2 regions of the Sinorhizobium chiapasense genome follow, and region 1 is predicted to be linked to the other one. Evidence: predicted binding sites of a transcription regulator. Region 1 holds the regulator's gene; the other holds the start of a gene.
The links. The regulator LexA, encoded in region 1, represses DNA repair genes until DNA is damaged. The targets are predictions, from matches to a motif close to TGTTCNNNNTGTGTTCNG.

Region 1 (14,640 bases):
TCACGGCACCCATCAGCACGACGTAGTCCGCGATGCCTCTATCGAGATAGGACATGGTGGCAGCCATGCCGAGGCCGGCCAGCGCGCCGCCGCGCCCACAGGTGAAATAGAAATTGTTCTTGATGCCGAGAACACGCGTAAAGGCGTCCGAATAACTGGCGCGATCACCGCCGCCGCCCGTACGTCTAAGATCGATCGCGCCACCGATATCGGCCCTTGTCAGGCCCGCATCGGCGATCGCAAGCCTCGCCGCCTCTGCCGCGATCATTCGTTCCGATCGGTCCGGCTGCGGCCCGGCGACAACGCCGAGGCCAACGATCGCGTATTTTCCGGAAGATGCATGCTTTCCCACCTCGGTCATCCTTTCGTCATCGTGAAGCTTCGTAATTCTCGGTCGCCCTGTCCCCGGCATCGGCCTTTTGCACTCCGGTTCCAGGGCCGGACGGTAGTCGGAGCATTCCGCCGTCGACGGACAGGCCGCCAAAGGGATCGCCGAGCAGCCGCTCGAACTCGCCGAGCTCGCAGGCGTATTCGGCTCCCGGAAGTGCGCAGGCGAGGTGAATGGCGAAGGAGGAGAGCAGCCGGCTGCCGACAGCGGCACCCATCCGGTACTGGATGCCCGCCTCTTCACAGAGCGCAGCCGCCGTGAGCGTATTGCGGATCCCGCCGAGCTTCGGGATCTTCAGGCTGATCGCATCCACGCGCCGGTGTTTTGCCAGGTCGTAGACTTCTGCGAGAGAGCCTGCCGCCTCGTCGGCCTCGACGGCGATCGGGACCATCCTCGTCACGAGCGACAAGCCTTCGCGATCCTCGGCTGGCACCGGCTGCTCGACGAGCTCGATGCCATGATCCGCCATCTTGAGGATCGCGGTTACCGCATCTTTCGGCGAATATGACTGGTTGGCATCGATCGTCAGGTGCACGTGCGGGCCGACCTCGGCACGGATAGCCACGACCCGCGCGACATCCTCGTCGACATGGCCGTGCACCTTGATCTTCAGGTAACGGTATCCCTGGTCGACAAGGCGCCTCGCCTGAGCGGCCATCTCATCCGGTGACTTGATGGCAAGAATGCGCAGGATCGGCACCTCGCTGCGCAGTTTACCGCCTAGCAGCGTCGTCAGCGGGACATTCAGCGTCCGTGCCAGAAGGTCGTGGAGCGCGCAGTCGACAGCGGCCTTGGCCTGCGGAGCTCCACGGAGCCTGCGGTCGAGCCCCTGCATGATGGCGCCGATCTCGTCAGCGTGCCTGCCGAGCACCAGGGGACGGAAATGACCGAGTTCGGCAACGAGCGTGGACTTGATCGAGCCCATATGGGCAGTGGCCGAGGCATAGCCGAACCCCTCGGCATCTGCCGTTGCGATGCGCAGGATCACGCCTTCCGTGTTCGGATTGGCGCCAAGCGCGAATTTCCATTCCGGATCGTCCTTCTTCAGGACCACCGGCTCGATATCGAATGCGACAATTTCCATGATTCAGCTCCCGTTGCGCAAAACGTCGGCAGAGCAGAATTCTCAGGCGGTTCGGGCCTCGCTGTTGAACGGAACGACGCGGCGGCCGAGATAGTGAGCCTCGGGACCGTAGAGCAGGTCGCGCACATCGGCTGGCGACAGCAACTTGATGAGCTGGTCTGTCTGGCCGCTCAGCGGCAGCACCAGCCCGCCCGCCTGCGCAAGGTCGAGAACGACGTCCATGTCTTTCTCGTGCCAGGTGAAGCGGGTTCCGTCCCAGCGCTCCAAGGTATTGTTGTAGCCGGGGCTCTTCAGCAGAATCTCGCGCATGCGCTGCGCATCGACGCCGTAGCGCTTGGCAAGGAGCAGCGCTTCGTAGTTGCCGACACAATGGATCCAGTGCAGCAGATTATTGCAGGCCTTGGCGAGCTGTCCGGAGCCGAGATCGCCGACGTGCAGAACATCGCGGCTGTAGCTCATCAGCACCGGACGCGCCATTTCGACGGCGTCCTCCCGGCCACCGCAAAGCGAAAGCAGCGTCCCCTCGCGCGCGCCCTCCAGGCCGTAGACAACCGGCGCGTCGATGAAGTTTACGCCATAGCTGTCGCAATACTCTCCGAGTTCGCGCATCGTGCCCGGATTGTTGGTGGCGGCGATCGCAATGACCGAGCTCTTCTTGACGTGGAGCGCCAGTTCCCTGGTCACGGCGCGCGACTGGTCATCGGTCGCGACGACGGCGATGAAGACGTCGGCCATCGTGGCAAGATCAGCGAGGTCTTTCGCAGCCGTGATACCCGCGGCCGACGCCTTGGCGAGACATTCCGCGTCGAGGTCGTAGGCCGCTACTGCGAATCCCGCCTTCAGCGCGTGTGATGCCATGGCCAATCCCATTGCGCCGACGCCCACGAATCCAACTCTTACTGACATGCAATCCTCCCCGTGCCTTGAAAAAAGCCAGCCGAAACCGTTGGGACGCGCGGCGCGCTCCCTGAAGGCCGACCATGATCAGGCGATGATTGAATCCGGACTGTCCGGAAATGCTCCTCCTCGACCGTCGCTTCGGTTGTGCGACGCCGTCTCCTCACGGCTTCGTACAACCCCGTCCTGAAGGACTTCTCGCTTCGGCCTTCCCGTGCGCAAATCGTTGGTAGCCGCCGGGAATGATCGAAGTCTGCGGGCCGGAAGTTCTAAAATCAAGAAGAATGATTTGATATCGTTCAAACCAAAAGTTAGAACTGATTATCGTCAAATCCAGTTTCTCGGGGAGGTGAAATATGGATCTGCGTTCGGTCAATCGATTCCTTGCAGTCGCTGAACTGGGGAGCCTGAACAAGGCTGCGCAACGCCTCAATCTTTCCCAGCCGGCGCTTTCGAAAAGCATCCAGATGCTCGAATATGCTTTTGGAGTGCCGCTGCTCGATCGCGGGCCGCGCGGCATCACGCTTACGTCTTTCGGCGAGGCGGTCTTCGATCATGCCCGGCGCATTGCGGCGGAGATGCGCAAGATGGAGAGCGATATCAAAGCGATCCGCACACTTGGATCAGGCGAGATCAACGTCGGCGCTCCGCTTGGCCCGGACAGCCGCACGCTGGCATTCGCGATCCTCAGACTTGTGACCGACGAGCGGCGCCTCACCATCAACATTGCCAATGGCACCCGCAGCGACCTGATCCGCCCATTGCTGCTGGGGGATCTCGATTTCCTGATCGCGACCCTCTTCGAGCCGGAGGACCTTCCACCCGATGTCGAACAGAGCGAACTCTATCTCGATTCCATGATCCTCGTCGTCCGCGCCGGTCACCCGATGCTTGACGGTCATCAGATCGAACTCAACGAACTGGCGCAGTATCCTTGGGTGGTATTGACCGGCAACCGCGATCTCGAAGGCGCGCTGCGCAAGCTTGTAGGCATGGAATTCAAGAGATCGGTTTTGCGCAGCGGCTCCCCGATGTTCGTCAAGAACATTCTCCAGAAGAGCGAGTTCATCGGCCTTGTGCGCCAGGACGCCGTACGCATCGAGCTCGAGACAGGTTCATTGGTCGAGATCGACATATCCGCTCAGCTCGACATCCACGAGTTCGTGCCGCCGCAGAAGGTGGGACTGATCTTCCGATCGGACGTCTCGATTCCGGTGGCGAGCCAGGCCCTGATCCAGGAGATCACAGCCGCAACACGCGCAAACTCCGGAGCTCTCACCAAGCTGACGGAGATGTGAAACCGGCGTAGCCCGCCCTTTACGTGGTTCACGGCGAGGCGTCGGCGGAGCAACCGCCCGCTTTGCCGGAGGATTTCGCAACGGCCAGGGAAATTCACGGAATTTTAGGTACTTGCGGAACACATATGGAACAGATAGTGTCTGTTCTTGATTTGTTTCGCGACTCTGGAGTGACGCGCCATGCTAACCCGCAAGCAACAGGAATTGCTTCTGTTCATTCACGAGCGAATGAAGGAATCCGGGGTGCCGCCGTCCTTCGACGAGATGAAAGACGCATTGGACCTCGCCTCCAAGTCGGGCATCCACCGGTTGATCACCGCGCTTGAAGAGCGTGGCTTCATTCGCCGTCTTCCCAACCGGGCGCGCGCGCTCGAAGTCATCAAGCTGCCCGAGGCCTACACCACGAGCCCGCAGCCACGGCGTGGCTTCTCGCCAAGCGTGATCGAAGGCAGCCTGGGCAAGCCACCTGCCGCGCCTGCCGCCACGACGAAATCGGCGCCACCGAGCGATACTGCATCGGTTTCCGTGCCGGTCATGGGGCGGATCGCGGCCGGCGTCCCGATTTCCGCGATCCAGAACAACACTCATGACATTTCCATCCCGGCCGAGATGATCGGCAACGGCGAACACTACGCGCTCGAGATCAAGGGCGACTCGATGATCGAGGCGGGTATCTTCGACGGCGATACCGTGATCATTCGGAACACGAACACGGCCAATCCCGGCGACATCATCGTTGCGCTTGTCGACGATGAGGAGGTAACGCTCAAGCGGTTCCGCAGAAAGGGCGCATCCATCGCGCTCGAAGCGGCCAACCCGGCCTATGAAACGCGGATATTCGGACCGGACCGCGTCAAGATCCAAGGCAAGCTCGTCGGCCTTATTCGCCGCTATCACTAGTTGAGACGGGCTGGTGAGTCGGGCTCAGCAATGCGACTTGCGGCAGTGATTCAAATTGCTACAGCGCCCTTTCCGCACCTGAGCAGACGCGCGGCGCTGGAGAAAATCACACTGCAACTCGGGTGGCCAAAACCAAAGGCCCTGCTCTACCGCCTTGCAGAGGGCCAATCCGTTAATGATGGCACTGATCGCCGCGAATCGCGTTTGCGCGGGCCAAACGGTTTTGCCGTAAGCCAAACACTCACACAGCGTCCGGCTACACATTCATCGTTGATTTTCTTGAAGTAAAAGCTTTGGAGGCCTCGCCCGGAATTGAACCGGGGTACAAGGATTTGCAGTCCTCTGCGTCACCACTCCGCCACGAGGCCTCTCACGCTCGATCGATCAAGCGATGGCCGGCGTTTAGAACGAATCTATGAGGAGTGCAAGGGGAGTGGTTCGAAAAAGGTGGGACGGCGCCAGGTCATCCACGTTCCCCCCAGCGCTCCGCTAATGCGCGCTTGGCACCCCGCGGCCGCATGTGCCTTTCAGGATTTGTCGGAAGAATTTTGCTGGCCGCGCCAGCGCGCCCACCAGACCGCCAGCTTGCGGCGACGACGGCGGATGGCCGGTATGTCGTGAGAAAGCACGAGCAGCCCCAGAGGAATCATCCAGAAGCCTAACACCGGCAGGAAGCCCAATACGCCGCCCACCACAAGGAGCGTCCCAACAAGAATTCGCAGCACCGGTGAGTCGGGCAAGTTCATACGCCATTTGCCGAGGACGAGCTCGTGGGTCTGCGGGTCGATGCCGAAATGTCGTTCTTTCCTGCCGTTCGTCATTATTCCTCTTTCATGCTCCTCCCCAGAATTGGGGCCTTCTCCACAGCCGCGCAACGGACGTTGTCATTTTTTTTGAAAAACCGCTTGGCAAATCGAAAAAGCATTTGTATTAGCAGCCTCACTTCTGCGGCGCAGATGATCCCTGGTAGCTCAGCGGTAGAGCACTCGACTGTTAATCGATAGGTCGCCGGTTCGAATCCGGCCCGGGGAGCCAGTTTCAAAGAGCCATTCGCGGCAAAGGCCCGAGTGGCTCTTTTTTCGTTTGTCGGCATAGTCTCTGAAGGTTCCTCATGCGTGTTGCATGGCTTTTCCTGGTTCTCGCGATCACGACAGAGGTCGCCGGCCTCACGGCGATGAAAGCTGCTTCCGCCTCCGGCTCCTATGCCGGGCATGCGATCATGTACGCATCGATTGCACTCTCATACGTGTTCCTTGCCAAGGCCGTGAAGACGATCTCCGTCGGCGTCGCCTATGCCATCTGGGAAGGGTCCGGTGTGGCCCTCATCACGATCGTCTCCGTGTTCGTCTTCGGCCATGCACTCAGCGGCCGCGAGATGCTGGGCCTGTCGATGGCCGTTGCAGGCATACTGCTCGTCAACGCCGGTGAGGTCGAGCAAGAGGAAGCGGCGGGAGAAGCCGCCCGATGAGCGCCGATGGCTTCTATTTCGCTTTCGCGGTTATGGCCGGCATTCTCGACGTCGCAGCGAATCTGGCCTCCACGAAGTCGAACGGCTTTGCCCGGCGCGGCTGGGGCGCGCTTTCGATTCTCCTGGTGTTGGCCGCCTTCGCACTGCTCGCGAAAGCGATTAAGGGTATGGAACTCGCCATGGCCTATGCGGTACTTGGCGCCACCGGCATTTTCGGCACCGCGATCTGCGGGCGCCTTTTCTTCGGCCAAAAGCTAAGGCCAGTCGGCTGGGTCGGCCTGTCGCTGGTCTTTGGTGCGGTTCTGGTGCTTCACACCGCCTGACGCGGCCTGCCTTTTGAACCGGAGCGCTCTTTCTTTGCGGCGGTGGCGGGTGCACGCCCCGGCACGAGCCAGTTGAGAAGCGCAAAGTAGGCGCCATAAGGCAGGAACCGCAGCAGCTTAACGGCATAGACAAAGCGTTTCGGGAAGGTGATCTCGAAGCGCCCGGATTTCAAGCCGAGGCATATGCGCTCCGCCGCCTCGTCCACGCTCACCATCGCCGGTCGCGGGAACCTGCCTCTCGCCGAAGCGGCCGTATCGACAAAGCCCGGACAGATCAACTGCACGCGGATGCCGATACGATCGAGGTCGAACCTCAAGCTCTCCGCCATATTGATGAGCGCCGCCTTGGTCGCTCCGTAAGCGGCGCTCATCGGTAGGCCGCAGTATCCCGCCACTGACGAGACGACGGCGATCTGGCCATGCCCGTTCGCCTTCATGTGCTCCACAACGGGCACGAGGCAATTGACCACACCATGAAGATTGACGGCGAAGCTCTTATCGAAGGCTTCCCGACCAAGATCATCGCCACGCACCGGAATCGCCACCCCCGCATTGAGCACGGCCAGAGCCACCCGCCCGTGGTCGTATTCGACGGCTGCCAGCAAACGTTCCATATCACGCGGATCGGCGACGTCCCCATCGAGAACGACAATCCTACCCGGGCCCGACGCCTCATGCTGAAGTGCCACCAGCCTCTCGTGGCTGCGCGCCGTGACGACCACCGAGTAGCCTTCCTCCACCAGCCTGAGGGCCACGGCGCGGCCGATGCCCGAACTCGCCCCCGTTATCCACACCAGTCCATGCTCGGGTCGGGCTGTGAATGCAGTCGTCATTTTGTCCTCGCGTCCATCGGGAAGGGCTTTGCCTTCCAAGACCCGTGGCTGTCTCCCCCGGCCCGGGCTCAATACCTCTCCGACGGCAACGCCTGCCCACATTTTTCTCTTTCGACCGATCTTTTGACGACCGAGACGAATTTTGCCCGGGACAGGTAAGCTGCGAAACGCTATTTCTTGCCTCGTACACAGGCTGAGCCGAAAACACGCCAATATTTCGGCGATCTTGCCTGTAAACCAAATGTTTATCGGATCGCCGTTCATCAGGGATTATGCTGGGTTCGGACCCGGCGTCCGTTCCGTCCAGCGTGAGGTTTTCAGAATGACCGTTCTTCCGTCCGTGCTCGAAGCGATCGGCAACACGCCGTTGATCCGGCTCCAAGCCGTTTCCGAAGCCACCGGCTGCACCATCCTGGGCAAAGCGGAATTTCTCAATCCGGGGCAATCGGTGAAGGACCGCGCAGCCTTGTGGATCATCCGGCAGGCGGAAAAATCCGGGCAGTTGAAACCCGGCGGCGTCATCGTCGAAGGCACTGCCGGCAATACCGGAATCGGTCTCGCGGTCGTAGGCAACGCGCTCGGATACCGTACGGTCATCGTCATTCCCGAAACGCAGACTCAGGAGAAAAAGGACGCGTTGCGCCTCATGGGTGCCGAGCTAGTCGAAGTTCCCGCGGTGCCGTACAAAAATCCCAACAACTACGTGAAGGTTTCGGGCCGACTGGCCGCCGAACTTGCCAAGACAGAACCGAACGGCGCGATCTGGGCAAACCAGTTCGACAACGTCGCAAACCGCGACGCGCATGTGGAAACGACAGCGCCGGAAATCTGGCGCGACACAGACGGCAAGGTCGACGGTTTCATCTGCGCGGTAGGCTCTGGAGGCACGCTCGCCGGCGTGGCTCAAGGGTTGCGGGCCAAGAATCCTGCTGTCAAGATCGGTATTGCCGATCCGGAAGGGGCCGCACTTTACAACTACTATGCACATGGCGAGCTCAAGGCGAACGGAAGCTCGATCACCGAGGGGATCGGGCAGGGCCGCATCACCGCCAACCTTGAAGGTTTCACGCCGGACTTCGCGTACCAGATTCCCGATTCGGAAGCCGTGCCCTACGTTTTCGACCTGATCGAAAAGGAAGGGATCTGCGTCGGGGGCTCAACCGGCATCAACATTGCCGGCGCGGTACGGATCGCCAAGGACCTGGGCCCCGGCCACACGATCGTGACGATTCTCTGCGACTATGGTAACCGCTACCAGTCGAAACTCTTCAACCCGGACTTTCTGACCTCCAAGGGCCTGCCGGTGCCAAGCTGGCTCAAGACCACTTCGAACATCACCGTGCCATACGAACCCGTCGGATAACATTCGCGATGACCAAGACCGTTACCGCCCTCTTCCGAGAAGACTTCTACCTCTCGACCTGCGAGGCAAGCGTGACCGGAATTCTCGATGATGGCGGAATCGAGCTTGATCAGACATGCTTCTACGCCACCTCCGGCGGGCAGCCGGGGGATACCGGCTTTCTCGAGCGTGGTGACGGAGGCCGAATCGCGATCGCAGGCACCCGGCACGGCGCCACCAAGGACGTCATCATACACGTCCCGGCGGAAGGTCAGCCTTCGCCGGCGATCGGCGAAAAGCTCGTCCTCCACATCGACTGGCCGCGCCGGTACCGATTGATGCGCATGCACACCGCCTGCCACCTGCTTTCCGTCGTTTGCCCCTTCCCGATCACCGGGGCGGCTGTTGGCGAGGACGAAAGCCGCGTCGATTTCGACATGAGCGAAACGATCGACAAGGACCAGGTGACGGCAGCGCTCATCAAACTCGTCGAAGAGAACCACCCCGTTTACGTGCAATGGATCACCGACGAGGAACTCGCCGCCAACCCGGGCATCGTCAAATCGAAGAATGTCCGCCCGCCGATGGGTCTTGGCAGGGTGAGCCTCGTCTGCATCGGAAAAGACTCCGCCGTCGACAGCCAACCCTGCGGTGGCACACACGTTTCCGAGACCCAGGAAGTAGGCGCGATTCACATCGCCAAGATAGAAAAGAAGGGTAAGGAGAATCGGCGTTTTCGGATACGCTTCGGAACGCCGGAAGATTGTCCGGCTGTTTGAGTCTGTGGAGTGACGACAATGGATAACAAGAACGAGAACAAGAGTGCTTTCGTCGTCTCTGCGGACTGGCTCCAGCAGCGCCTTGCCGATCCGTCGGTGAAGATCCTCGACGCCGCCTGGTACCTGCCGGCGCAGAACCGGGATCCGAAGTCGGAATACGCGGCCGCGCACATCCCCGGTGCTATATTCTTCGACCAGGACGCCATCGCCGATCAATCAAGCGGTCTGCCGCATACCCTCCCCTCACCGCAAGCCTTCGCCCAGGCCGTTGGCGCCATGGGCATCGGCGACGACGATACGATCGTCGTTTACGACGGGCCAGGCATCTTCACCGCGCCGCGTGTTTGGTGGATGTTCCGGATCATGGGCGCAAGGAACGTCTTCGTTCTCGATGGCGGGATGGATGGTTGGAAGATGGAGGGGCGGCCGGCGACCACGGAAATCCCTACCCCGACGCCACGCGTTTTCAACGCTACGTTCGATGCGGCTGCCGTCACCTCCTTCGAGCGCATGAAGGAGGTCGTAGAAAAGCGGCTCCTGCAGATTGCCGATGCGCGCGGCGCAGGCCGCTTCACCGGCGAGGAGCCGGAGCCGAGAGCAGGCATGCGCTCGGGGCATATGCCTGGAGCCAGGAACCTGCCATCCGGCGTTTTTTCCGAAGAAGGCAAGCTCAAGAGCCTCGACGCCTTGCGCCAGACCTTTAGCGATGCCGGCGTCGACCTGACACAGCCGGTCGTCACCACTTGCGGGTCCGGCGTCACCGCGGCAATCATAACTCTTGCCCTTCAGTCGCTGGGGCACACGGACAATACGCTCTATGATGGCTCCTGGTCGGAATGGGGCGGGCGGCCCGACACGCCGGTAGCGACCGGCAGAGAGTGAATGCCATGCAAGGATCGAAGCCTGCAGCGATCACGGCGCACGTGACCGAACTCGAGATGACGTCACCGCCCAAACAAAGCCTGCCGATACCCGTCAACATCCACACGGCCGTATTGCGTGTATCGGACATCCCGCTCGCCTACTATCGCTTCCTTTACCTTCGCGTCGGCAAGCGCTGGCATTGGACGGAGCGCCTGCGTATGAGCGACGAGGAACTGGCGGATGTGCTCCACAACAAGGCGACGACGGTCACCGTACTCTACGTCAACGGTGCGCCGGCAGGCTTCTTCGAACTGCACGAACGCGAGAACGAAGTCATTGAACTCACCCATTTCGGCCTCATGGAACACGCGCTCGGTCTCGGCCTGGGCAAATGGTTCCTGCTGCAGACGTTGCTGGCGGCCTGGGCGATGAACCCGAGCAAGGTCAGGGTGACGACGAACAATCTCGACCACCCGCGCGCTCTTCAGCTCTATCAGCAGTTCGGTTTTTCGCCGGTCGCGACGCGGGAGGCAATCGTCGAACCGTTGAGTGACGCCGAGTTGCTTGCCTTGGCCAAAGAGCTCTGATGGCCACGATGCGTGCGTCTCCTGACACTGCAGCACTTTGAATTGCTTGTTTTTCCTTGAATCGGCTCCGGGTCAAGGAAACGTGCAGCAGGCAAGTTTCGGGTGTCGAAACGAACCGAAACGGCGCATCCATCTCCTTCAAGATTTCTTTTCGACGAGGAGAACCGCCATGAGTCTACGCTACATCCCCATGTCCGACGGTGACGCGGAACGACTGCGCGACGGCGGCCTTGATGCCTATGGCAATCCGCCTGAGCGTCGCGTCTCGGACGGGGACGGCGTTCCCTGCCGGCACTGCCTGCGCAACGTCGATCGCGGCCGGCCCTACCTTGTGCTCGCCTATCGACCCTTTGCGTCAGTGCAGGCTTACGCGGAGACGGGACCGATCTTCCTGCACGCGGACGAATGCGCCGCGCACGACAGACATGCGCTGCCACCCATTCTCGCATCCAGCAAGGAATATCTATTGCGGGGATATGGGATCGACCATCGCATCGTATACGGAACCGGTGGCGTCGTTGCGGCGGATAGGCTGCCAGAGCGCGCCGAAGAACTGCTGGCTCGGGCGGACGTCGCCTACGTGCACGTCCGTTCCGCCAAATACAATTGCTATCAGTGCCGTATCGAGATTGCCTGAGAAAAAGCGCGCGCCTTATGAGGCACACAAAGGCCCGGCGCTTGAACGCCGGGCCTTCAAAGGATCGCGTCAGGCGACGTTGAGAACAGCCTCCGGCGCGTAGGCATCATAGCCGAGCGCCTCTGCCACAGGCCCGTTCGTCACCCGGCCCTTGTGCACGTTCAGACCGGCACGCAGGTGACGGTCCTCAGCGATCGCCTTAAGGCCGCGATCGGCGAGTTGCAGGCCATAGTAAAGCGTGGCGTTGTTCAACGCCTGTGCCGAGGTCACCGGCACCGCGCCCGGCATATTCGCGACGCAATAATGCACGACGCCGTCCACCTCGTAAGTCGGATCGGAATGCGTCGTCGCGTGTGAAGTCTCGAAACAACCGCCCTGGTCGATGGCGACATCGACAATGACCGCACCCTTTTTCATACCGGAAAGCATTTCGCGCGTGACGAGCTTGGGGGCCGCCGCCCCCGGGATGAGTACGGCGCCGATCACCAGATCGGCGGAAAAGACTTCCTCCTCGAGCGCATCGATCGTCGAGAACCGGGTGTGAACGCGGCCGTTGAAGATATCGTCGAGTTGACGCAGGCGCGGGATCGAGCGGTCGAGGATCGAAACGTCCGCACCGAGACCGGCGGCCATCTTGGCCGCATGCAGCCCGACAACGCCACCGCCGATGATGGCGACCTTGGCGGGCAACACTCCCGGCACGCCGCCAAGGAGGATACCACGGCCGCCATTCGCCTTCTGAAGCGACGTCGCGCCAGCCTGGATGGCAAGCCGCCCGGCGACCTCCGACATCGGCGCGAGCAGCGGCAGTCCACCGCGTTCATCCGTCACCGTTTCGTAGGCGACCGCCGTAACGCCAGAGTTGAGAAGTCCCTTGGTTTGCTCGGGATCCGGCGCCAGATGCAAATATGTGTAAAGAATTTGGCCTGCTCGCAGTTGGGTCCATTCGGATGGCTGCGGTTCTTTGACCTTGACGATCATGTCCGACTTTTCGAACACTTCCTTGGCCGTCGAAACAATCCGCGCTCCTGCGGCGCGATAAGCGTCGTCGTCTGCCCCGATCCCTGCCCCGGCCTTGCTTTCGACGATCACCTCGTGACCATGGGCGACATATTCCCGTACCGAACCGGGCGTCAGACCTACACGGTATTCATGGTTTTTGATTTCCTTCGGGCAACCGACACGCATCTAGCGTTCCTCTCCTGTCTGTGGGCTTTGCGCCGCATTGATGACGCGCCCAGCAAAACAGATGGTCTTGCGAATGTCCTTGCAAAGAGATGTCTACCACCGCATTGTTTTCGAATATTGTTGCGCGCCAAGGCAAAATGATGAAGGAAATCCCGAATGAGCGAGCTCGACACCATTGATCATGCGATTCTGCGCATCCTTCAGCAGAACGGCAGGATATCCAATGCGGATCTCGCGGCGAAAGTCGGCCTTTCCCCCTCTGCCTGCTCCAGACGCGTCGACATCCTCGAAAAATCGGGCACGATCAGCGGCTACCACGCCCGCATTGCCCACAAGGCGCTCGACTACAAGATCATGGTCATCGTCCACATCTCGCTGTCGGGCCAGTTCGCGAAGACGCTTGCGGAATTCGAGGCTGCCGTAAAACTCTGCCCCAATGTGCTGGTCTGTTATCTGATGTCTGGCGAATACGACTACATCCTGCGCGTCGCGGCCAAGGATCTGGAGGATTACGAGCGAATTCACCGGGACTGGCTGTCGGCGCTGCCGCATGTCGTCAAGATCAATTCGAGCTTTTCGCTCCGCGAGGTCATCGATCGGCCGAATGTCGGCATTTGAGCGTATCCAGCGTCGCCAATCCCATTCCGCGCTGGGGCGGCGTCGAATGGGCAAGATTCCGCCGCTTTGCCTTGCAGGTGCCTTCCGCCATAGTCTCCGGTATTCCAAGTGTATTCCCACTTGCTGCAGACTTGCCACGCGTCCGCGGAGAGTTTTTTCAACATGGAGACAGCGATGCCGTCGATGACTGCCCTTCCCCCCATTTCGCGCCGTTCGCTGCTTGGCGGCCTCGCCGCCTCCTCTGCCCTCGCGATGCTTCATCCCTTTTCCGCGCGCGCAGCGGCGAACCAGGCACACCTGCGCATCATGGAAACGACGGACCTGCACGTGCACGTCTTTCCCTACGACTATTACGGCGACAAACCGAACGACACGGTGGGCCTTGCCCGCACCGCCTCCATCATCGATGCGATCCGCGCCGAAGCGACGAACTCCGTTCTCGTCGACAACGGCGACTTCCTTCAGGGGAATCCCATGGGGGATTACATCGCCTACGAGCGCGGCATGAAGGAAGGCGATCTGCACCCGATCATCGCCGCGATGAACGTGCTCGGCTATGATTGCGGCACGCTCGGCAATCATGAGTTCAACTACGGCCTGGACTTCATGTTCAAGGTGCTGAACGGGGCCAATTTTCCGATCGTCTGCGCCAACCTGACCAAGGGCGCGCTTGCGGCGAACGCACGCCAGGACGCGCTGTTCCTCAAGCCCTACGTCATCCTCGACCGCAAGGTGAAGGATGGCGCCGGCCAGGACCATACAATTCGCATCGGCCTGATCGGGTTCGTTCCACCGCAAATTATGACCTGGGATGCGAAGAACCTAGAGGGCAAGGCGAATGCGCGAGACATCGTGAAGACGGCTGAAGCCTGGGTGCCGCAGATGCGCGAGGAAGGCGCCGACATCGTCATCGCGCTTTCCCACTCCGGGATGGGACGGCAAAATTATGCCGAAAACCTCGAGAACGCATCGGTGCCTCTGGCTGCCATCGACGGCATCGACGCCATCGTGACCGGTCACAGCCACCTCGACTTTCCCGGACCGAAATTCGAGGGCTTCGCCGGTGTCGACAATACGAAGGGACTGATTTCCGGCAAGCCGGGTGTGATGGGCGGCTTCTGGGGCTCGCATCTCGGTCTGATAGACCTGCTCCTCGAGCGTGACGGCAGCGCGTGGCGGGTGATCAGTTCAACGAGCGAAGCTCGCCCCATCTATCGGCGGGAAGAGAAGAAGGTGATCGCCGAAGTCGGCGATAAGCCGGAGGTGCTGGCAGCCGCAGCGAAGGATCACGAGGCGACGCTTGCCTATGTCCGCACCCCGGTCGGCAAGACTTCGGCACCGCTCTATTCCTATTTCGCCCTTGTCGCCGACGACCCCTCGGTCCAGATCGTCAGCCAGGCGCAGATCTGGTACATCCGCGACATGCTCAAGGAC
Region 2 (14,640 bases), 1.1 Mb from region 1:
GCGCGCTCGATGCGCGAACAGCGCCAGTTCTTCGACGACAAGCTCGCACCGCTGTTCGACCGTCCGGTCATCCGCTGGATCACCGGCCGCAAAAGCTCGCTTTTCGGCCTCGGCATCCCGCCGCAGCAGTTCGACGAGCTCGCGAGCCTGAGCGAGGAGAAGTCGCTGGCCGCGGTGCTGCGCCACCGCCTTGAGAAGCTCACCTGCCACTTCCCGCTTCGCGAGAACTATTTCGCCTGGCAGGCCTTCGCGCGGCGCTATCCGCTGCCGCATGAAGGCGAACTGCCAGCCTATCTGCAGGCCGAGAACCATGAAGCGATCCGCAACCATGGGGACCGCGTCGAAGTCCACCACGCAAGCTTCACCGAATTGCTGGCCCGCAAGGCGGCGTCGTCCGTCGATCGTTACGTCCTCCTCGACGCGCAGGACTGGATGACCGATCGGCAGTTGAACGACCTTTGGACGGAGATCACACGCACCGCCGACAGCGGCGCCGTGGTGATTTTCCGCACCGCAGCGGAAGCGAGCATCCTGCCGGGGCGCGTTTCCGCGGCTCTGCTCAACCAGTGGCACTATGACGCCGATGCCTCCATCAAACTCGGCGCAGACGACCGTTCGGCCATCTACGGCGGCTTCCACGTCTATCGGAAGAAAGCATGAGCGCCGCCCAACCCTTGGAAAACAACCACGCGCGCCTGATGGACCAGATGTACCGCTACCAGCGCTACATCTATGATTTCACGCGGAAATATTACCTCTTCGGACGCGACACGCTGATCCGGGAGCTTGATCCACCGACTGGCGCCTCGGTGCTCGAAGTCGGCTGCGGTACGGGCCGTAACCTCGCCATGATCGGCGAACTCTATCCCGGCAGGCCCCTGTTCGGCCTCGATATTTCCGCGGAGATGCTAGCCACGGCGAGAGCGAAGCTGCGGCGTCACCGCCTATCTGGCGTAACTCTGCGTGTCGCCGATGCGACGAATTTCACGCCCACCGCCTTCGACCAACCGGGCTTCGACCGTATCGTCATCTCTTATGCGCTGTCGATGATTCCCGAATGGGAGAAATCGCTCGATGCCGCGATCGCGGCGCTCAATCCGGGCGGCTCGCTTCACATTGCCGACTTCGGCCAACAGGAAGGATGGCCCGGCGGCTTCCGCCGCCTGCTCCAGGCGTGGCTCAGACGCTTTCACGTGACGCCGCGCGAGACTCTTTTCGAGGTTATGCGCGAGAAGGCGAAGAGAAACGGCGCGATGCTCGAATTGCAGTCGATCGGCCGCGGATATGCCTGGCTTGCCGTCTATCGCCGCCCGGATCGGAACGGCGCCTGATAACATTCTGCGCGGCGCCGGCGGACGCCTGCTCGCGCAGGCAAGCGTCGACCTGTTCGCCCCTGCCGCAATTCCCGCTTGAGCTAACTCAATTTTTACGATGATATGGTGAAAATGGGGCACGCCTCCGAGGGGAAAATCATCATCATGGAAGCCATCGCGTGAGGCAGGATCGTCGATCGTCTCGAAACGGGAACCCCATGCGCCGGCTTCTCCTGGCTTTGCTGCCTGTTGCAACCCTTCTTTCCGCCTGCACCTCAACTGACTACGACCTGGTACAGACCGCATCGATATCGCCGCGGTTCCACGATACGGACCCGCAGGATTTCGGCGGCCGGGCGCCGCATCGCCACAACATCCACGGTATCGACGTTTCCAAGTGGAACGGCGACATCGACTGGGCACGGGTCAAGAATTCAGGCGTCTCCTTCGCTTTCATCAAGGCAACCGAAGGCAAGGACCGGGTCGATACGCGCTTCAACGAATACTGGCAGCAGGCGCGCGCCGCCGGAATTCCCTATGCACCCTACCATTTCTATTACTTCTGCTCCACCGCGGACGCCCAGGCCGACTGGTTCATCGCCAAGGTGCCGAAAAGCGCAGTCTACCTGCCGCCCGTGCTCGATGCAGAATGGAACGGTGAGTCGAAGACCTGCCGCTATCGCCCCTCGCCCGAGACCGTGCGCGCCGAGATGAAGCGCTTCATGGACCGGCTCGAGGCGCATTACGGCAAGCGGCCGATCATCTACACCTCCGTCGACTTCCATCGCGACAATCTCGTCGACCAGTTCAAAGACTATCACTTCTGGGTGCGTTCCACCGCCAAGCATCCGGGCGAGGTCTATGTCGAGCGCCGCTGGGCCTTCTGGCAATACACCAGCACCGGTGTCATCCCCGGCATCCAGGGGAGCACGGACATCAACGCCTTCGCCGGCTCCGCGAGAAACTGGCAGAAGTGGGTCGCGGCGGTCTCCCGCGGCAGATAGACGGGAATTGTAGGTCAGATTGCTCGCACAAACCCCACGTTTCTTCATTCGGTCATAATGCTCTGAGAGAGCTTCGGCAGACTTCTTACAGCGCCGGCGTCTCTCAGACGCATAAAGGTCGCTGGGGGCATTTCGAATGGCAGCCTGTTTCTCAAATCGATGCGGGTCTGAGAAAACAGGCGTGAGACAGATTGCACGCTCGCCGGCCTACCCGGGGGCCGCGCGGCGACGGAAAGGAATTATGATGACTGGCACAGCCCGCAAAGCTCTTTTCACCCTCGGACTGCTGGCGCTCGCCGGCACGTCGGCACTGCCGCAAACCCAACCGCAAACGACGCCACCCGTGGCCTGCGGCGGTGATCTCGCCACGTTCCTCGAGGGCGTCAAGGCCGAGGCTCTTGCCAAGGGTATTCCGGCCGATGTCGCCGATCGTGCGCTCGCCGGCGCTGCGATCGACCAGAAGGTGCTGAGCCGCGACCGCGCCCAGGGCGTGTTCAAGCAGACATTCACCGAGTTTTCCAAGCGCACCGTCAGCAAGGCCCGGCTCGATATCGGCGCGCAGAAGATGAGGGAATATGCCGACGTCTTCGCCCGGGCGGAAAGCGAATTCGGCGTGCCAGCGCCGGTCATCACTGCCTTCTGGGCGATGGAGACGGATTTCGGCGCGGTCCAGGGCGATTTCAACACGCGCAATGCGCTGGTGACCCTGGCACATGACTGCCGGCGCCCTGAAATGTTCCGGCCGCAGCTCCTTGCTGCGATCGAAATGGTGCAGCATGGCGACCTCGACCCGGCGGCGACCACCGGCGCCTGGGCCGGCGAAATCGGCCAGGTGCAGATGCTGCCGGAAGACATCATCGCCTACGGCGTTGACGGTGACGGCGACGGCCACGTCAATCTGAAGAAGAGTTCGCCGGACGCCATCCTCACGGCGGCAAAGTTCATCCAGAGCCTCGGCTTCAAGGCCGGCCAGCCCTGGATCCAGGAAGTCAGCGTCCCGGAAAACCTGCCCTGGGAGAAGACCGGACTGCAATCCGGCATGACGGCGGGCGACTGGTTCGCGCTCGGCGTCGCGCCACGTGACGGCAACACCGCGAGCAGCGGTCTCGAAGCATCGCTCGTGCTGCCGCAGGGTCGCAAGGGCGTCGCCTTTCTGACCTATCCGAATTTCAATATCTATCTCGAGTGGAACCAGTCGTTCATCTACACGACGTCGGCCGCCTACTTCGCGACCCGCCTTGCCGGCGCGCCGCCCTATCAGGCCGGCAATCCGGAGCCGGGCCTCGGTGACGTCGAGATGAAGGCGCTGCAGACACGACTCCAGGCCCTCGGCCACGATGTCGGCAAGATCGACGGCATTCTCGGCTCCGGTACGCGCACCGCATTGCAGAAGGAGCAGCTGAAGCTCGGACTGCCCGCCGATGGCTGGGCAACGCCGGGGCTCCTGAGCGCGCTCTGATCCACTGCATGTTTCGTGAAATCGGACCGATTGAAGGACAAAAACATGCAGTAATTCAAAGCGTTACAGCGACATTTGTGTGTCTGACAAGACGCACGGCGCTGTAGCATTCGCCTGTCATCGGACAGCCGTGACGGGCTGGAAAACGTTCGAATACGAGCAAGAAGCGGGTGGCAACACCCGCTTCTCTATATTACGGCTTGCGCATCACTTGCAGAATGGCACAGGCACGACCCATGAGTTCACCGGCAAAGGCGATCAACACACAGATGACGATGCGCAATTGGGCGCTCCTGACCCTGCTTGGCCTTATCTGGGGTGGTTCCTTCTTCTTCGCGCGGGTTGCTGTCGCCCATGTGCCGCCCTTCACGCTGGTTCTCCTGCGTCTCGGTCTCGCGGCGCTTGCTCTCCACATCTACATTCGCGGGCGCTACGGCATCTATCCGGCGATCAAGGAACGCTGGCCCGAATTCATGCTGATGGGATTGATCAACAATGCCATTCCGCACGCCTTCATCTTCCTCGGCCAGACCCATATTGGCGCCGGGCTCGCCGCGATCCTGAACGCGACGACGCCGGTCTGGACCGTCTTGATTGCCAACATGGCAACGGACGACGAGAAGCTGAGTGCCGCCAAGATCAGCGGCTGCCTGCTGGGACTGGCGGGCACCATCGTGCTCATCGGGCCGAGTGCACTTTCGGGCCTTTTCGGCCATTCGTCTACGATCCCGCTTTGGGCGCTGGTCCTGCCGGTGCTGGCCGCCGTCAGCTACGGCCTGGCGGCAACCTACGGCAAGCGCTTCCGCAGTCTGGCGCCGCCGGTGACGGCAGCCGGACAATTGACGGCGTCGACACTGATGATGATACCGATCGCCGCCCTTGCCGATACGCCCTGGATGCTGCCCATGCCCCCGGTGGCCGCCGTGCTCGCGATCCTTGGCCTTGCGCTCGTCTCCACCGCCTACGGCTATATTCTCTATTTCCGGATCATGGCGGAGGCTGGGGCGACCAACGCTTCGCTCGTGACGCTGCTCGTGCCGCCGAGCGCCATACTGCTTGGCTATCTCTTTCTCGGCGAGACACTGCAGGCGGTGGACATCGCTGGCATGGCGCTCATCGCAGCCGGCCTCGCCGTGCTCGACGGGCGCGCCCTGAAGCTCCGATATTCGAGCTGAAACAGAATCAAAAATGGCTTCGCCATCGCCTTCCGAGACGCTCACGCAGCATTACAAGCGGTTACATTAACCCGCGCGAAGCAATTGTGAAAAAAATGTGGCAAGATGAAAAATTCAACAATTTCCGTTGCTTATACCTGTGAACAACATTTTGTGATGCTCCGTCTTTCGCAGCGCAGCACAAGTTTCGCTTTCACACGCCGTTTTTTCGCCCTATGTTTTACCCGTCAACGCAGGGAGGATCAGCTTATGGGACTTACACATTCGTTGAATGTCCTCATGATCAGTGCAGCGTTCGCATTCGTGGCCGTAATGCTTTTTGTCTGAGCGAGGCCGCTGAAAAGTCCAAACCGAGACAGGGACTTTAATTTCCGGAAAACCCATTTGCAGCAAGATTTGTCAGGCAGGCCACTCGGAGAGTATCCGGTCTACAGGCTGCGATAACAACCAAAGCCCATGAACGCCGATCCGTTCATGGGCTTTATCTTTGCTCGAACTTGGCGGGTCTACGCGCTCGCGACCGCCCTGATCGGAAGCTCGACAGCAGTCTCCTGCACCGGCCTACGCTCAAAGCCGACAAGATCGCAGACCGCCGTGACAAGCGGCGAGCGGTTCATCGTGTAGAGATGGAAATCGCGCACGCCGCGCCGGGCGAGATCGACAATCTGTTCGGCGGCGATATGGGTCGCCTCCTTGAACCGCTCCGCGGGCTGGTGTTCAAGATGGGCGAGCCGCGAAACGACCGCCTCGGGAACCTGCGCACCGCACAATCCAGCGAATTTCTGCACCTGGGCGAGATTGTTGATCGGCAGGATCCCCGGCACGATCGGAACCTGGACGCCGGCCTTTCGCACCCGCTCCAGATAGCGTTCGAAGTCGTCGTTGTCGAAGAAGAACTGGGTGATCGCCCGTGTCGCGCCGTTGTCGACCTTGCGCTTCAGCATGTTGATATCGGCGGCGACGTCCGGGCTCTCCGGGTGCTTCTCCGGATAGGCCGAAACCGAGATTTCAAAGTCGCCACGGGCGCGCAAGGCCTTTACAAGGGCAGCGGCGTTTTCATAACCGCCCGGAAAGGGCTTATAGGCGCTGCCGATGCCGCCCTGCGGGTCGCCCCGGAGCGCCACGAAATGCCGGACGCCGAAGGCCAGGAACTCCTCGATCACCGCATCGACTTCGGTTTTCGGTGCGCCGACGCAGGTCAGATGCGCCGCCGTGTTCCCGATGCTCATTTCGCCGATCATGCGCTTCACGGTCGTCAGCGAGCGGGCCTTCGTCGACCCGCCGGCGCCGTAGGTCACGGTGACGAAGGCAGGATTGAAAACGGAAAGGTCGGCCGCCGTCTGGAAGAGTTGTACTTCCATTTCGTCGGTCTTCGGAGGAAAGTACTCGAATGACAGCCTGAGATTGCCGCGCTCGGCCGGATAGAGCGTCCGTGTCGTCATTCCTAAACTCCCCCTGCCTGAACGCGCTGACGCGGCATATCGGCGATGTGATCGGCGACGCGCTGATCGCGCGCCAGCCAGATCGTCACTGTCAGTTTGCCCTCGTCCGCGCCTTCCGGCGCGAGGTCGGTTGTTTCCTCGAGCGCGAGGCCGGCCTTCTGCAGCCACTCGGCCATCGCCTGATGGGAGAAGCCGAGGCGCGCATGGGCATGCTCGTCGCGCAGATATTCGAGCCCGTGCGGTGCGAAATCGATGATGACGAGCCGGCCGCCGGGCGCAAGCATACGCGCAGCCTCGGCAATCGCCGCCTCGGGCTCCTCCAGGAAATGCAGCACCTGATGGATCGTCACGAGATCGAAAGCCTGCCCGTCGAGCGGCAGGTTGAAGATATCGCCGTGGCGGATGGAAGCCTTCGTGATCCCCGCCCTGTCGAGGTTGGAGCGCGCGACGGCAAGCATGTCGCGGCTGGCATCGACGCCGATGCCGCGCCGGTAGATGCCCTCGAAAAGCTGCAGGATACGACCGGTGCCGGTGCCGAGATCGAGCAGGCTTTCGACCGGTTCCTCGCCGACCATCGCCTTCAGCGTGGCTTCGACATCGCCTTCGCTGACATGGAGCCGTCGAAGTTCATCCCATTCGGCGGCATTGCGGCTGAAATAGGCCTGCGCCTTCTCGGCACGCTGGCGTTTCAGCACCGCGAGCCGCGTCGCATCCTTGGCAAGGATGGCGTCTTCGGCCGCGGCTGCTGCGAGCAGTTCGCGCACCAGCGCGACGCGTCCTCCCTCCTGCCGCAGGCGGAAATAGGCCCATGCCCCTTCCTGATAGCGATCGATGAGCGCCACTTCGGCAAGCAGCTTCAGATGCCGGGAGATACGCGGCTGCGATTGCCCGAGAATTTCGGTAAGATCGGTCACGGTAAGATCACTGGCGGACAGCAAGGCAAGCAGGCGCATCCGCGTCGGCTCACCCGCCGCCTTCAGCACGTCGACCAACGCGTCCAATCCAAGCGTTCCGCGGCTCACTATCGCCTCCCCATCAACACATAAAGATATCTTTATGTGATTTGCGAGACGTGCGCAAGCGAATTTGCGCGGAAGGACAAACGAATGACGCTTAGAAAACAAAGCCAAGCGGCCCCGGCGCCATCGGACAGTTGGGACGCCGCACCTCTATCCTCGGCGGCCTAAGCCGCGCCGTTCGCTCCTCATTCCTGTGCTCGTCACAGGAATCCACTCACGGCGCGTCTGCGCCGTGAGTGACTACTGCATGTTTCCTTAAATCGTAGCCGATTTAAGGATGAAAACATGCAGCAATTCAAAGTGCTGCAGCGTCCTTTGCGCGTCTGATAAGACGCGCGGCGCTGTAGCGTGGAGGAGGAAAAGCGTGCGCGACTTTCCGGACGCATCTCGCGCTACGGGGCAACAGGACGTCCCCTGCGCCCGAGGACTCGGACGCACTGGTCCTGTGACAAGCACAGGAATGAGGGCGGGCAAAACGCAATGATCCGCTGCCCTGCTGCGGCGTCCTTTGCGCGTCTGATAAGACGCGCGGCGCTGAAGGCAACCCACCCATTAAAGGCCGCTCGGCGGCGCCTTACCGCGTCAGGCGCTTGTAGGTCACCCGCTTCGGATTGACTGAATCGGGGCCGAGGCGGCGGATCTTGTCCTTTTCGTAATCCTCGAAGTTGCCTTCGAACCACTCGACATGGCTGTCGCCCTCGAAGGCGAGGATATGGGTCGCCAGACGATCGAGGAACATGCGGTCGTGGCTGATGATGACCGCGCAACCGGCGAAGTTTTCGAGCGCGTCCTCGAGTGCGGCCAGCGTCTCGGTATCGAGGTCGTTGGTCGGTTCGTCGAGCAGGACCACGTTGCCGCCGGATTTCAGCATCTTGGCGAGATGCACGCGGTTGCGCTGGCCGCCCGAAAGCGTGCCAACCTTCTGCTGCTGGTCGCCCCCCTTGAAGTTGAAGGACGAGCAATAGGCGCGCGAATTGACCTCGTGCTTACCGAGCTTGATGATGTCATTGCCGCCGGAGATTTCCTCCCAGACGGTCTTGTTGCCGTCGAGTGCGTCGCGGCTCTGGTCGACGTAGCCGAGTTGGACGCTTTCGCCGATGCGGAATGCACCGTCGTCCGGCTGCTCCTGGCCGGTGATCATGCGGAAGAGCGTCGTCTTGCCGGCGCCGTTCGGGCCGATGACGCCGACAATGCCGCCCGGCGGCAGCTTGAAGCTCAGGCCTTCGATCAGCAGCTGGTCGTCATAGCCCTTGGAGAGGTTTTCCGCCTCGATGACCACCTGGCCAAGGCGCTCGCCAACGGGAATGATGATCTGCGCGTCGCCCGGACGCCGGTCTGCCGCCGCCTTGACCAGCTCGTCATAGGCGCGGATACGCGCCTTGGACTTGGCCTGACGGGCCTTCGGGCTCGACGCAATCCACTCCTGCTCGCGGCTGATGGCCTTCTGGCGGGTTGCCTCCTCGCGGCCTTCCTGCGCCATGCGCTTGGCCTTCGCCCGCAGATAGGCGGAGTAATTGCCCTCGTAGGGAATGCCCCGGCCGCGGTCGAGTTCGAGAATCCAGCCGGTGACGTTGTCGAGGAAGTAGCGGTCGTGGGTGATCATCAGCACGGCGCCCGGATATTCGCGCAGATGCTTTTCGAGCCAGGCGATCGTCTCGGCATCGAGATGGTTGGTCGGTTCATCCAGCAGCAGGAGATCCGGCTGCGCCAGCAGGAGCTTGCAGAGCGCGACGCGGCGCTTCTCGCCACCCGAGAGATTGGTGACCTCCGCGTCGCCCGGCGGGCAGCGCAGCGCGTCCATCGCCATTTCCACCTGGCTGTCTAGGTCCCAGAGGTTCTGGCTGTCGATGATGTCCTGGAGCTTGGCGCCCTCTTCCGCCGTCTCGTCGGAATAGTTCATCATCAGTTCGTTGTAGCGGTCGAGGATCGCCTTCTTGGCGGCAACCCCTTCCATCACGTTCTCGAGCACTGTCTTCTCAGGGTCGAGCTGCGGTTCCTGCGGCAGATAGCCTACGGTTGCGCCCTCGGCGACCCAGGCTTCGCCGGTATATTCATGATCGAGGCCCGCCATGATCCTGAGGACTGTCGACTTACCGGCGCCGTTGGGACCGAGAATGCCGATCTTCGCGTCCGGGTAGAACGAAAGATGGATGTTCTCCAGAACCTTCTTGTTGCCGTAGGCCTTGTTGAGCCCGGCCATGTGATAGATGAACTGACGTGCCATAAGGGAATGCTCCGCATCGGAAGGGAAATTTGCCCGCTATGTAGGCGAATTATGGTGGCGGGGCAATCCGCCAAAGGCCTGCCCACGCCAATCCCTTCCGGCAAGCAACCCTCGCGGATCAACCGCGGCCGGCGGCGTCGACGATCCCCTTGGCGCATTTGAACTCGGTCGTCCCGGCCGCCCGGATCAGGCTCTCAAGACTGCCCTTGCCCGAGAGGTCGCCGGAAAGTCCGATGGTGAAACCGGTGATGACGCTGCGGCCGTTGACCGACTGGCAACGCATGCGCACCCGGTCGCCGGCCCCGGCACCGAAGCTCTGGTCGAAGGCGTGCTTGATCTCGCTTTCGTCGATCTCGGAGCCGAGTTTGTCGGCAAAGAGATCCTGTACAGCGGAATTGTTCAATTCACCGAGCAGGCGCAGTTGCAGCCTGAAATAATCTTCCGCCTTTGCCGTCTGGCACGTGCCGCTCTGCAGCCACTGGTGGCGATCGAGGCCGGACTTGACCCCCGGCATGGCAACAAGCAGACGCGCAGCTGTCTCGTCGGCCATGGCAAGCTTCGGCAATTCCAGCCAATCGCCCTTCCGGTCGCGCGCCTTGAGCTCCGCCTCGACGCCGCAATAGCTCTTCTTCAGCGGCCAGAGGCCGTGAAGCGAGAAATGCGTGGCATCAAAGCGATCGGCCGTCTGATCCGCGCATTCCTTGCGGTTCGGCCGCGTCTCGCAAAATCCCGGCTGCCAGCTGACCGCCAGCACATATTGCGTCTTGCCGGAGCCTGCCGCTCCCGCCGTTTCGACCGACGACACCTCCTCGGCTGCGGCAAAGGACGAGAGTCCCAGCCCCAGAATGAGTGTCGCAACTCTCGCAAGATTCGTTTTCGCCCTCGCCCGCATTTCAAATAGCCTCCTACAGGAAAACAAAACGAGAACAAATATCGACGAAAGCGCGAAAATTGCAACCCCTAATCCTCATTTCCGGATTCGTTGTGACCTTATGCGCAACAAGCAACAAGCAGCGATTGCCTTTGCGGCGCAAATCGATTTGATATCGGCCGGTGCATTTTCCGCTGAGAGCGTCTTGGAAAGTGCTTCCGGTTCGCGCAACGGACGCTCCGTTGGCAACCCGCACGCGAGAGTCTGACGATTGTTCCGGGGGCATGGCATGTTCGGGCAGGTGAGGACGCATCAAAGCCCGACGGGTGCTACGCTCGGCTGGCGACACTTCGCGGCCTCCACCGAGCCGCTGGGCATCCTCATCGTCTGCCATGGGCTCGCTGAGCACTCCGGCCGGTATGCGCGTTTCGCCGAGGCGATGGCGGCACACGGCTTCCATGTCTATGCACACGACCATCGCGGCCATGGGGAGAGCCGGGCGCCGGATGCCCCGCTTGCGACCTTCGCGCAGCGCGATGGGGCGGCCAAGGTGATCGCGGACGTACGGGCGATGCGCGACATGGCGGTTGCCAACCACCCGGGCCTGCCGGTTGTTCTCTTCGGCCACTCGATGGGCGGCCTGATCGCGCTCAACGCCGCCGAAGCCGATCCAGGGCTTTATGACGCCCTCGCCGTCTGGAACTCCAATTTCCGCCCGGGCCTTGCCGGCCGAGGCGGTCAGGCAATACTGGCGATCGAGAGGATGCTGAAGGGCTCGGACGTACCGAGCCCGCTGCTCTCGAAGCTCACCTTCGGCGTCTGGGCCAAAGCGATCGCCGATCGGAAGACCGATGCCGACTGGCTGTCGCGCGACGAAAGCGAAGTCGCCAAATACGTGGCCGATCCGCTCTGCGGTTTCGATGCGACCGTATCGCTTTGGATCGACGTGTTCAAATTCGCCTTCGCCGGTGCGCGCGCGGATCGGTTGGCGCGATTGCCCGTCGACCTGCCCGTCCATCTCGTCGGCGGCAGTGCGGATCCTTCGACGTTCAACGGCGGCGCCCTTCGCTGGCTCGCCGAGCGGATGAAGGCGCGCGGCATGACTGACGTGACGATTACAATCCATGACGGGATGCGCCACGAGACGCTCAACGAGATCGGCCGGGAGGAGGCAACCGAAGACTTCGCCGCCTGGTGCCTGAAGGCGGTCGATAGGAAGCGCTGACGAGACGGAAGACCATGACCGACCTCTCCCTGCCCAGAACCGCCGCCGGTCACGACCGCATTTCTTACGGCCTGACGCTGATGGTCATCGCCGTTCTGATCTCGCCGCTGATCGATATTTTCGCCAAGCTCGCGATCGCCACGGTTCCGTCGGCCGAGATCACCGCCGTCCGCTTCCTGCTGCAGGTGGTCTTCATCCTGCCGGTCGTCCTCGTCCGCCGCACCCTCTTCGACCTCACCTGGCGCAAGAGCGCGCTGCATGCGCTGCGCGGCGGGCTTCTGGTGCTGACCATGCTCTCCTTCATCACCACGCTGAAGGTGATGGAGGTGGCCGACGCGATCGCCATCTTTTTCGTCGAGCCGATCATCCTCACGATTCTCGGCAGCATCTTCCTCAAGGAAACGATCGGCTGGCGGCGCTACACCGCCTGCGCCGTCGGCTTCTTCGGTGCGCTGCTCGTCATCCAGCCGAGCATGCAGGAGGTCGGCCTGATCGCGCTTCTGCCGATCGTCGCCGCCTTCGGGCTAGCCGTCTTCCTGCTCGTGACCCGCATGGTCGCGCAGAACGAGGACCCCTGGTCGATGCAGTTTCACGCCGGCATCTGGGGCGGTCTCTTCTGCCTTGTCCTGCTCTCGTTCGGCGAAGGCAGCGGCTCGAGCGTGTTCGATCCCGTCTGGCCAGAGGGCAACGCGTGGCTATACCTGCTCGGCGTCGGCGTCACCGCGACGATCTCGGGCGTGCTCGGTGTCTATGCCTATCGCGCCGCCCCGGCTTCGGTGCTCGCGCCGCTGCAATATCTCGAAATCGTCTCGGCGACGATCTTCGGCTGGCTGGTCTTCGGCGATCTGCCGGACGCGCTGAAGTGGTTGGGCATCGCGATCATCATCGGCTCGGGTCTTTATATCATCTGGCGCGAGCGCAAGGCCGAGAAGACGGCAAGCATCGCACCGGTCTCGCCGGCGATCTGAGGCGTCTGTAAACGGATAGGATAAGAAGAGCATTGGGAGGTGTTTGGATGAAAACGGGTGGTCAGCTGGTTGTCGAGGCGCTGGTCGCAAATGGCGTCAGGCGCATCTCGTGCGTGCCGGGAGAGAGCTATCTGGCGGTCCTGGACGCACTCCACGACACCGACATCGAGGTCATCGTCTGTCGGCAGGAAGGCGGCGCGGCGATGATGGCGGACTGCTGGGGGCGGCTCACCGGCGAACCCGGAGTCTGCATGGTGACCCGCGGCCCCGGCGCCACCAACGCCTCGGCCGGGCTTCATGTCGCCAGGCAGGATTCGATCCCGATGATCCTCTTCATCGGCCAGGTGCAGCGCGACGCACGCGAGCGCGAGGCCTTCCAGGAGATCGAGTATCGCCGCGCCTTCACCGAGGTCGCGAAATGGGTGGCAGAAATCGACGACCCGGCGCGCATCCCTGAATTCGTGACCCGCGCCTTTGCCGTCGCGACGTCCGGCCGGCCGGGCCCGGTGGTGCTGACGCTTCCGGAGGACATGCTGACTGAGAGCACCGAGGCCCCTCTGGCTCGCGCCTACCAGCCGGTCGAAAGCCATCCGGGCCGGGGCCAGATCGCCCGGCTCGAGGAACTGCTTGCAGCCGCGAAACGGCCGATTGCCATCCTTGGCGGCACGCGCTGGTCCGCCGAAAGCGTGACTGGGTTCCAGCGTTTCGCGGAGCGATGGAGGCTGCCGGTCGGCTGCTCCTTCCGTCGCCAGATGCTCTTCGATCACCTGAATCCGGTCTACGCCGGCGATGTCGGCATCGGCATCAGCCCCGCGCTGGCGAAGGAAATCAAGGAGGCCGACCTCGTCCTGCTCGTCGGTGGTCGCTTTTCGGAGATGCCCTCGTCCAGCTACACGCTGATCGACGTCCCCTACCCCAGGCAGACACTGGTCCATGTCCATCCGGACCCCGCGGAACTCGGCCGCGTCTATCGCCCGGATCTGGCGATCGCCGCGAGCCCGCGCGATTTCGTGGCGGCGCTCGGCGACCTCACACCTGCGGGCGAACCTACGTGGTCCGCGCGCACCGCGACCATGCACGAGGCCTATCTCAAATGGTCGACGCCGCCCGAAAAGGGTCCCGGCGACGTGCAGATGGGGCCGATCATGAACTGGATCGAGGCGAATACCGCGCCGGACACGATCTTCACCAACGGCGCCGGCAACTACGCCACCTGGCTGCACCGTTTCCACCGCTTCCGCCGTTATGGAACCCAGGCCGCCCCCGCTTCAGGCTCGATGGGCTACGGCCTGCCGGCGGCCGTCGCGGCCAAGCAACTCCACCCGGAGCGCGAAGTCGTCTGTTTTGCCGGCGACGGCTGCTTCCTCATGCACGGGCAGGAGTTCGCAACCGCCATCCGCTATCAGCTGCCGATCATCGTGCTCGTCATCAACAATAGCATCTACGGCACGATCCGCATGCACCAGGAGCGCGAATATCCCGGCCGCGTCAGCGCGACGGATCTTACCAACCCGGATTTTGCGGCACTTGCGCGCGCCTATGGCGGCCACGGCGAAACCGTGGTGCGGACCGAAGAATTTGCCGACGCATTCCTCCGGGCACGCGCCAGCGGCAAGCCGGCCATCATCGAGATCAAACTCGATCCGGAAGCGATTACGCCCACGCGAACGCTCACCGAAATTCGCAACGGTTGAGGGGCCGGTCGGCCTGCATTACCACACGGCGGAGACCCGCGTTGCCTGGGCGGCGCGGGGACACGATCGCGGCTTGACGGCGTTCTCAGCGCTCGAAGAGAGACGATCCGCCGAGGATCGGTCCTTCCCGCCTACTCCAGCCACTCGGTGGAAAAGCTGCCGCTCACATGAAGATCGGTGGTCTCCAGCCGACCCGGCCCGAGATTGGCGAACTTGTGTGGAACGTTTGCGGGCGCAACGACGATC

Region 2: RB548_RS12660 (ribonuclease T2) is a predicted target of LexA. The motif match lies at 10,548-10,565, and genes of this name have one in related genera.

What each region holds. Positions count from the first base shown of each region.
Region 1 covers NZ_CP133148.1:1,531,316-1,545,955, reverse strand. The annotation lists gene RB548_RS07490 (thiolase family protein) at 1-352, opposite strand, end outside; gene RB548_RS07485 (mandelate racemase/muconate lactonizing enzyme family protein) at 369-1,472, opposite strand; gene RB548_RS07480 (NAD(P)-dependent oxidoreductase) at 1,515-2,378, opposite strand; gene RB548_RS07475 (LysR family transcriptional regulator) at 2,726-3,667, shown strand; gene lexA (transcriptional repressor LexA) at 3,848-4,567, shown strand; tRNA gene RB548_RS07465 (tRNA-Cys) at 4,862-4,935, opposite strand; gene RB548_RS07460 (hypothetical protein) at 5,095-5,388, opposite strand; tRNA gene RB548_RS07455 (tRNA-Asn) at 5,528-5,602, shown strand; gene RB548_RS07450 (SMR family transporter) at 5,679-6,035, shown strand; gene RB548_RS07445 (SMR family transporter) at 6,032-6,358, shown strand; gene RB548_RS07440 (SDR family NAD(P)-dependent oxidoreductase) at 6,346-7,191, opposite strand; gene RB548_RS07435 (cysteine synthase A) at 7,514-8,554, shown strand; gene RB548_RS07430 (alanyl-tRNA editing protein) at 8,563-9,312, shown strand; gene sseA (3-mercaptopyruvate sulfurtransferase) at 9,331-10,194, shown strand; gene RB548_RS07420 (GNAT family N-acetyltransferase) at 10,200-10,763, shown strand; gene RB548_RS07415 (DUF1203 domain-containing protein) at 10,933-11,400, shown strand; gene ald (alanine dehydrogenase) at 11,470-12,588, opposite strand; gene RB548_RS07405 (Lrp/AsnC family transcriptional regulator) at 12,745-13,206, shown strand; gene RB548_RS07400 (bifunctional 2',3'-cyclic-nucleotide 2'-phosphodiesterase/3'-nucleotidase) at 13,390-14,640, shown strand, end outside.
Region 2 covers NZ_CP133148.1:2,596,726-2,611,365, forward strand. The annotation lists gene RB548_RS12620 (DUF3419 family protein) at 1-660, shown strand, start outside; gene RB548_RS12625 (class I SAM-dependent methyltransferase) at 657-1,331, shown strand; gene RB548_RS12630 (glycoside hydrolase family 25 protein) at 1,532-2,317, shown strand; gene RB548_RS12635 (lytic murein transglycosylase) at 2,562-3,776, shown strand; gene RB548_RS12640 (DMT family transporter) at 4,013-4,951, shown strand; gene metF (methylenetetrahydrofolate reductase [NAD(P)H]) at 5,458-6,393, opposite strand; gene RB548_RS12650 (ArsR/SmtB family transcription factor) at 6,396-7,418, opposite strand; gene ettA (energy-dependent translational throttle protein EttA) at 7,987-9,636, opposite strand; gene RB548_RS12660 (ribonuclease T2) at 9,755-10,528, opposite strand; gene RB548_RS12665 (alpha/beta hydrolase) at 10,797-11,732, shown strand; gene RB548_RS12670 (DMT family transporter) at 11,747-12,700, shown strand; gene RB548_RS12675 (thiamine pyrophosphate-binding protein) at 12,748-14,394, shown strand; gene RB548_RS12680 (cupin domain-containing protein) at 14,526-14,640, opposite strand, start outside.